2 regions of the Kitasatospora sp. NBC_00240 genome follow, and region 1 is predicted to be linked to the other one. Evidence: riboswitches for the same ligand, from Rfam matches in the RefSeq annotation. Region 1 holds a riboswitch; the other holds the start of a gene.
The links. A riboswitch is a leader RNA that binds a small molecule or an ion and turns the genes downstream of it on or off. The one in region 1 is predicted to bind cobalamin.
Positions count from the first base shown of each region.

Region 1 (3,811 bases):
CGCCCACCGGCCGGGCCAGCACCTTCTCGGCGCCGAACCGGACGTGCGCCGGCAGCAGTCCCAGCCCTTCGACCTCGCCGGCCTTCGACTCGACCCGGTCGACGATCTCGCGGGTCAGCATCTGGTAGCCGCCGCAGACGCCGAGCACCGGCAGCCCGGCGGCGGCGCGGGCGCGCAGGGCCGGCTCCAGGCCGCGCTCACGCAGCCAGGCCAGGTCGGCGACGGTGGCCCGGGTGCCGGGCAGGATCACCAGGTCGGCGTCGGCCAGCTCCTCGGGGCGGGTGGCCCAGCGGACCAGCACCCCGGGCTCCTGGGCCAGCGCGTCCACGTCGGTGAAGTTCGACAGCCGGGGGAACCGCACCACGGCCACCCGCAGCACGTCCGCGCCGAGCGGGCCGCGGTCGTCCTCGCGGTCGACCACGGTGGAGAGGTCGAGCGAGTCCTCGGCGTCCAGCCACAGGCCCTTCAGCATCGGCAGGGTGCCGAGCACCGGACGGCCGGTCAGCCGGTGCAGCATCTCCAGGCCGGGCTCCAGCAGCCGGGCGTCGCCGCGGAACTTGTTCACGAACCACCCGGCCACGTGCCGCTGGTCCTCCGCCGAGAGCAGGGCCAGCGTCCCGTACATCGCGGCGAAGACCCCGCCCCGGTCGATGTCGCCGACCACCACCACGGGCAGGGCGGCGGCGGTGGCCAGGCCCATGTTGGCGATGTCGCGGTCCCGCAGGTTGATCTCGGCCGGCGAGCCGGCGCCCTCGCACACCACCACGTCGAAGCGGCGCCGCAGATCGGCCAGGCACTCCAGGGAGCGCTCCAGCAGGACGGGCTTGCGCTCGCGGTAGTCCAGCGCGCCGACCTCGGCGATCGCCCGCCCGAGCAGCACCACCTGGCTACGGCCGTCGGCGCCGGGCTTGAGCAGCACCGGGTTCATCGCCGCCTCCGGCTCGACCCGGGCGGCCTGCGCCTGCATCGCCTGGGCACGGCCGATCTCGGCGCCGTCGGCGGTGACGAAGGAGTTGAGCGACATGTTCTGCGCCTTGAACGGCGCGACCTTGACGCCCTGTCGGGCCAGCCAGCGGCAGATCCCGGCCGTGACCACGCTCTTGCCGGCGTCCGAGGTCGTTCCGGCGACCAGCAGTGCCCCGCTCAATTGCGGCCACCCTTTCGTTGACGTGTGAGACCCCGGCCCGCGTGGTGCAGGAGGGCGTGCCCGGCGGCCGTGACGCCGAGCGCGAGCAGCCCGACCCGGCGGGAGAGCCGGCAGGCCCGTTCGATGTCCGCGACCTCGACCGGGGGCAGTTCGCCGCCCAGCACCGGCCGGTGCTCGACCCTCTCGCCGTAGGCCAGGGTGCCGCCGAGGCGCACGCCGAGCGCGCCGGCGAAGGCGGCCTCGGCCCGGCCGGCGTTGGGGCTGGGGTGGGCCGCGCCGTCGCGGTGCCAGACCCGCCAGGCGGTGGCGGGCCTGGGCGCGGCCAGGACGGTCAGCAGCGCGGTGAGCCGCGCGCCGGGCCAGCCGGCCACGTCGTCCAGCCGGGCCGAGGCCCAGCCGAAGCGGAGGTGGCGCGGCGAGCGGTGCCCGACCATCGCGTCCAGGGTGTTGACGGCCCGGAAGGCGAGCAGGCCGGGGGTGCCGGCCAGCGCGCCCCAGACCAGGGCGTTCACCACCGCGTCGGCGGTGTTCTCGGCGACGGACTCCACCACCGCCCGGGCGATCTGCTGCTCGTCCAGCGCGCTCGGGTCGCGCCCGCACAGGTGCGGCAGCCGCTCCCGCGCGGCCTTGAGGTCACCCGCCGAGAGCGAGCGCCCGATGGTCCTGGCCTCGCGGGTGAGCGAGGTGCCGCCGAGCACCGTCCAGGTCGCCGCGGCGGCCAGCGCCGCCCGGCCGGCCGCGGGGCGGCCGAGGGTGCGGTCGGCCAGGGTGGCGGCGGCCGCGACGGTGCCCACGCACAGGGCGGTGTACGCCGCGCCGGCCGCGCGCCGGTCGCGCCAGAGCGCCCGCTCCAGGCGGCCGGCGGCGGTGCCGAAGGCGGCCACCGGGTGACCGCGCCGGGGGTCGGCGAAGCGGGCGTCGGCCAGGTACCCGGCGACGGCGCCCAGGGCGAAGGCTGTGCCGCGGGTCAGCCCGCGCACGGCAGGGGCGCGGCGGTACGGCGGCGGGCTCGGTTCGACGGTGGCCGGTGGACGGCCCGGGCAGCCTGCATGGCGTGCGTGTCCTCACTCAGGGTCCGCGCCCTGGCTCGACGTACCGGGGGCGAGAGTCTCCTGGCTTCCGGGTCGGACACACCCTCGGGCCTTCCCGCGGGCTTCTGACGGACCGCCGTGACCATGGTTCGAGCGTGCTCCCCGGTGACAGTGGCGGGACCGCGCCGGATTCGCACCGGCTTCCTCTGCATGCCTCCGTTTGGCTGATGGATCCCATCACGCGGCCGAACCGGGAGTCAACCAAGGCCACCGAGGGTTTGGTCACACGCGCGGCCGGCGTGCGCCGTGCGCGGCGCCCGTCCGGCGCGGGCCTGCCGGTTCGCGTGCGGCGCAGGCCAGGGTCGCGCTACCCGCGTAGCGGAAGGCCTTGGAGGAAACCGTCATTACCTCCGAGTAGCGCGGCCGTCCGGCGGCACGGATCTGTACGATCCGCCAGTCGCCCACCGGGGGCCTGACCTGCGCTTCGTGCGTTCGGCGTCTGGGGCCGTCCGGGCCCGGCCCGTACGGTCGTTGCTCATGCGATCCAGAAAGCCCTCCGTGACGCCGGTCCCCTTCTCGCCCTTGGCGGCCAGGGCGCACCGCGCCGGGCTGGGCCTGACCCCTCATCAAGTGGCGGAGGGGATGGCCGCGCACGGGGTCCGACTGCTGCCGGCCCATGTGATCGGCTGGGAGACCGGCGAGATCCGGCCCTCCGAGGAGGAGTTCATCGCCCTCGCCCGCGCCCTGTGGTGCCCGCCCGCCCAGTTGATGGGCGCCCGGCCGGCCTGCCTGCGCGACTTCCGGGTGGCCCGGGAGCTCGGCCGGGACGAGGCCGCCCGCCGGGTCGGCCTCTCGCCGCGCGCCTACGACCTCGCCGAGGACGCCGGCCGGTGGACGGGCGACGAGGACCAGACGTTCGCGCTGGCCCAGGTGCTCGGGATGACGCTGCGGGACGTGGTGGCCGTCCTCGGCCGCCAGGAGGAGCTGGACCAGCGGTTGCGCCGCTGCGTCGACGGGCGCTGGCAGGCCCAGGTGAAGGCGGTGGGGCGGATCGTGCCGGTGCCCGGGGACGTGCTCGCGGCGGTGCTGACGGACCTGCAGAACGAGTACCAGGTGACGGCGCACTGGGGATCCGGCGGCTGGGGATCGTCCGCCCCGGCGCAGCCCGAGCCCCCGCAGCAGGCCCGGCCGGTCGGCGAGCGGTTCTGGGAGCTGCTGTCGCGGCGGTCCACCGAGATCCCGGTCTGACCTTCCCCTCTGTTCGTCCCCCACTCCCCGCGCGTGCTCGCCCGCCCCGGCCGGATCGCCCGCCCCCGTGCCCCGGACGGCCCCGCACCGGTGGCCGCCCGGCCCCGCGACGCGTGGACTGGTGTGCGGATGCAACCGGGCCGCGGCCGGCCGCCCGGCAGGGAGCAGCAGAGCGGGGAGCGAGATATGCGTTGGGGAACCGCAGCAGTCGTGGCGGCCGCCGCGGCCGGTACGGGTGTGGCCGTCCTGGCACTGGGGCGCAAGGTGTCGGAGCGGGCGGTGCACCCTCGCGCGGATCGGGCGTCGGGCGCCCGGGTCGTCCGGGTGCTCGGCCTGGCCGCCGGCCGGGTGACCCTCACCAGGACGGTGGAGACCGCCCGTCCGG
Region 1 covers NZ_JAPEMU010000001.1:3,110,193-3,114,003, reverse strand. The annotation lists gene OG689_RS13135 (cobyric acid synthase) at 1-1,147, opposite strand, end outside; gene OG689_RS13130 (cobalamin biosynthesis protein) at 1,144-2,127, opposite strand; cobalamin riboswitch at 2,253-2,386, opposite strand; gene OG689_RS13125 (helix-turn-helix transcriptional regulator) at 2,737-3,426, shown strand; gene OG689_RS13120 (hypothetical protein) at 3,613-3,811, shown strand, end outside.

Region 2 (3,811 bases), 810 kb from region 1:
GTCGGGTAGAAGTTGATGTCCACCACGCGGTCGAGGAAGGTGACAGCCGTGCGGACGGTCGAGTCCAGCCGGTCCCAGTCCATCGCGCTCACGAGGTCGGCGGGGGTGGCGCCGGGGGCCACGTGGGCGCCCAGGTTGACCGAGCCGAGGTTGCAGACCGCGGTCTCGGAGTCGTCCGTGACCTCCAGGATCTCCGTGCAGAGGTTGGAGGAGTGGACGGTCCGGCCGGGGAGGGCGGTCTGGTTGGCGGCCCGGTTGGAGGCGTCCTTGAAGGTCATCCAGCCGTTGCCGGTCTGCGCCAGGGTGCGCATCATCCGGGCGTACAGGGTCTGCGCGGGGATGGTGCGCACGGCCTTGCCGGCCGCCTCGGCCTTCAGGTACGCCTCGTCGAAGTCGGCGCCCCACAGGTCGACCAGCTCGGGGACGTCGGCGGGGGAGAACAGCGACCAGTCGCCGCCGGCGTTGACCCGGCGCATGAACTCGTCCGGGATCCAGTGGGCGAGGTTCAGGTTGTGCGTGCGGCGGGCCTCCTCACCGGTGTTGTCGCGCAGCTCCAGGAACTCCTCGATGTCCGCGTGCCAGGTCTCCAGGTAGACGCAGGCCGCGCCCTTGCGCCGGCCGCCCTGGTTGACCGCCGCCACCGAGGAGTCCAGGGTGCGCAGGAACGGCACGATGCCGTTGGACTTGCCGTTGGTGCCGCGGATCAGCGAGCCACGCGAGCGGATCCGGCTGTAGGACAGGCCGATGCCGCCGGCGTGCTTGGAGAGCCGGGCGATCTGCGCGTAGCGCGAGTAGATCGAGTCCAGGTTGTCCAGCGGCGAGTCCAGCAGGTAGCAGGAGGACATCTGCGGGTGCTTGGTGCCGGAGTTGAACAGCGTCGGCGAGGACGGCAGGTAGGAGAGCGCGCTCATCAGCGCGTACAGCTCGGAGACCTCGCGGACCGACTGCTCGTCGTCACCGACCGCCAGGCCACTGGCGACGCGGAGCAGGAAGTGCTGCGGGGTCTCGATCACCTTGCGGGTGATCGGGTGGCGCAGCAGGTACCGGGACTGCACGGTGCGCAGACCGAAGTACTCGAAGCGGTCGTCGCCCTTCTGGTCGATCAGGGCGTCCAGCGCGTCGGCGTGCTTGGCCACGAACGCGGCGGTGGTGTCGCCGATCAGGCCCTCGGCGTGGCCGACGGTGATCGAGGCGGAGAAGGACACGGCGCCCTGGCCGACGGCCTCGTCCTGGATCTCCAGGGCGAGCAGTCGGGCGGCGAGCTTCGAGTACTGGGGGTCCTCGGCGATCATCGACGCGGCGGCCTCGACGGCCAGCCCGCGCAGCTCCGCGAAGTCGGAGCCGGCGTGCCGGCCGCGCAGGGCGGCGGCGGCGACGTGGCCGGGGTCGACCTGGGGGAGGTCGACGCTGCGGTCGGTCAGCAGCCGAAGAAGCGCTCCACCGGGGTCGGACACCGTCGGGTCGGACGGGACGGCGGGGCTGGAACCCTGGGCGGGCAGGGTGGCTGAGGCAGCGATGGTCAAGGCGCTTCTCTCCTGGCGGCGGCGGTCGGCGAGGGGGCTGCCGGGCCGTATGGGCGCAGGGGAGCGCAGCGCGGAACACCTCACGGCGCGCGCGAACCACCCCCCGGCCCACCCGCGAGGCCCGGACGAAACTGCTGTGCTGCATGGCGACTGCGGGGAAGCCCTGTGGCACACCGTCGGCAGGTCATCGGACTCGCGTGGCCCGGTCGGGCAGCCCGCTCACCGCTGCGGGGCAGTCCCGGACTTCCACCGGGTTCCCCTGCGTTCGACAGCAGGAGTGAGCATACATCTAGTGGCGCCAGCCCGATGAAGCACCACATGTTGTGCACTGTGGCGTGTCGGGTGGCTACTCGTCGGCTCACGGAGGAGGCCCGGGAACGGGCGCCGGGCCCGGATTTGGGAACGGATTGATTACCGGATGGGCCTGCCGCGCACACCATGCTTTACGATCTCGCCTCATGAGCGAGGGAACGGGCGTACCGTCCGACTGGACGCGTCAGCCCGCACAGCCGGTCCAGGGTCAGCAGCCGGGGACGCCGGGGCAGCCGCCGCAGGGGCAGCAGCCCGTGCCGCCGGCCGCCGGCGGTTTCGGCCCGCCCCCGGTGCCGTACAGCCAGCCCGCGCAGCAGCTTCCGCCGCAGGGCCAGCCGGTCCCGCCGCCGATCCCGCAGCAGCACCAGCCGCAGCAGCCGTTCGTGCCCCAGCCGGGCCCGCAGCAGGCGCCGCCGCATTGGCAGCCCGCGCCGCAGCCCTTCCAGGGCGAGCCGAACTGGACCCAGCTGGCCGACCAGCACGAGAACGAGTCCCGTAAGCGCCGCCGGCTGTGGATCGGTGGCGCGCTGCTGGCCGTGGTGCTCGTCGGCGGCGTGGTGGCGGCCGGTGTGGTGATCTCCGGTCAGGGCGGTGGCAACAAGCCGAACCCCAAGCCGGCCGCGTCCACCGGCCTGCCGCTGGAGCAGGCGCTGCCGCTGATCTCGGACGCCTCGACGGACAAGGCGCCGGTCGACGCCGCGACGCTCTTCCCCGACCAGACCCGCACCATCGACGGCAAGGTCTGGACCCGGATGGTCACCGGTTCGACCTCCCCCTGCTCCAAGGGGACCACCGGCGGGCTCGGGCTCGCCCTCGGCGACGACGCCTGCCGCTCGCTGGTCCGCGCGACCTACGTGTCCGGGGAGAGCGCCGTCACGGTCGGCATCGCGGTCTTCGACAACAAGGCCGGCGCCGACAAGGCCCTCGGCCGGCACGCGGGCCTCGTCCAGGGTCTGTCCGGCCCGGGCGTCGCCACCTTCTGCGTCACCGACAAGTCGGGCTGCACGGAGACGCACGCCGCGGTGGGCCGGTTCGGGTACTTCACCGTCGCCGGTTCGCTCAAGCAGACTCCCGACCAGGCCGATCCGGCGGCGACCGCGGCGGCGAGCCCCCTTGCGGACCGCGCCAAGGAGGTCCTGCTGGGCCGGGCCAAGCCGGCGGCCACCGCCGGCTGAGCGGGTCCGGGCCCGGGGGCGTCCGGGCGACGGGTGGCGGCGGGCGGCCTGATGCCGGCCCGGCGCCGGCCGCCCGACGCCCATGGGCCGGCGCCGACGGGGGCGGGTCGAAGGCCGCCGGTGACCGGCGGGTCGTGGCGGACGGCCCGTGCCGGGCCCGTGGCGGGCCGTCCGTGACAGGCCGTCCGGGGTGCGGTTGAAGGGCCGTTCGTATCGGACCCTTCCTGATGACCTGTTCGCGACGGGCTGTAACAGTCCGCGAACGTGCGTCCGATAAGGTGTGGTGCCCCGGGGGACAGTTGCTGCTTGGTCAGTTCGCTCCGGCATGCGGAACGCAGCTACCAGGAGGTATCGCGCGGTGAGCACCGCGACCAGTGCGCCCAGCAGAAGACGCAAGTCGTCCGGCCGGCGCCGGAACGCGTCGGAGCCCGTTTCGGGCCTGCTGCTCCCGGCACCGCCGAACGCCCAGGAGAAGTACAACTACACCGTCCGCAACCAGTGGGTGCTGACGCTCTGCTCGGTGATCAGCTTCGTCTGCCTGGTGATCAGCCAGGTCGAGCTCTTCCGGGTCGGCTCGTGGTTCTGGCTCTGCGTGCCGTTCCTCGTGTTCACCGTCGTGTACTACCTGGTCTCCCTGCGGGTGAACAGTTTCACGCCGAACTTCGACATCAAGGAGCACCGCCGGCTGGTCCGCAAGTGGACCCCGGCCGAGTACCCGACCGTCGACGTCTTCCTGCCGGTCTGCGGCGAGCCGATCGAGACCCTGCACAACACCTGGACGCATGTCCGCAAGCTCGCCGA
Region 2 covers NZ_JAPEMU010000001.1:3,924,570-3,928,380, reverse strand. The annotation lists gene OG689_RS16525 (ribonucleoside-diphosphate reductase subunit alpha) at 1-1,499, opposite strand, end outside; cobalamin riboswitch at 1,684-1,841, opposite strand; gene OG689_RS16520 (hypothetical protein) at 1,982-3,010, shown strand; gene OG689_RS16515 (glycosyltransferase family 2 protein) at 3,513-3,811, shown strand, end outside.
Region 2: linked by a shared signal. The riboswitch ahead of OG689_RS16525 (ribonucleoside-diphosphate reductase subunit alpha) and the one ahead of OG689_RS13130 (cobalamin biosynthesis protein) in region 1 are both predicted to bind cobalamin.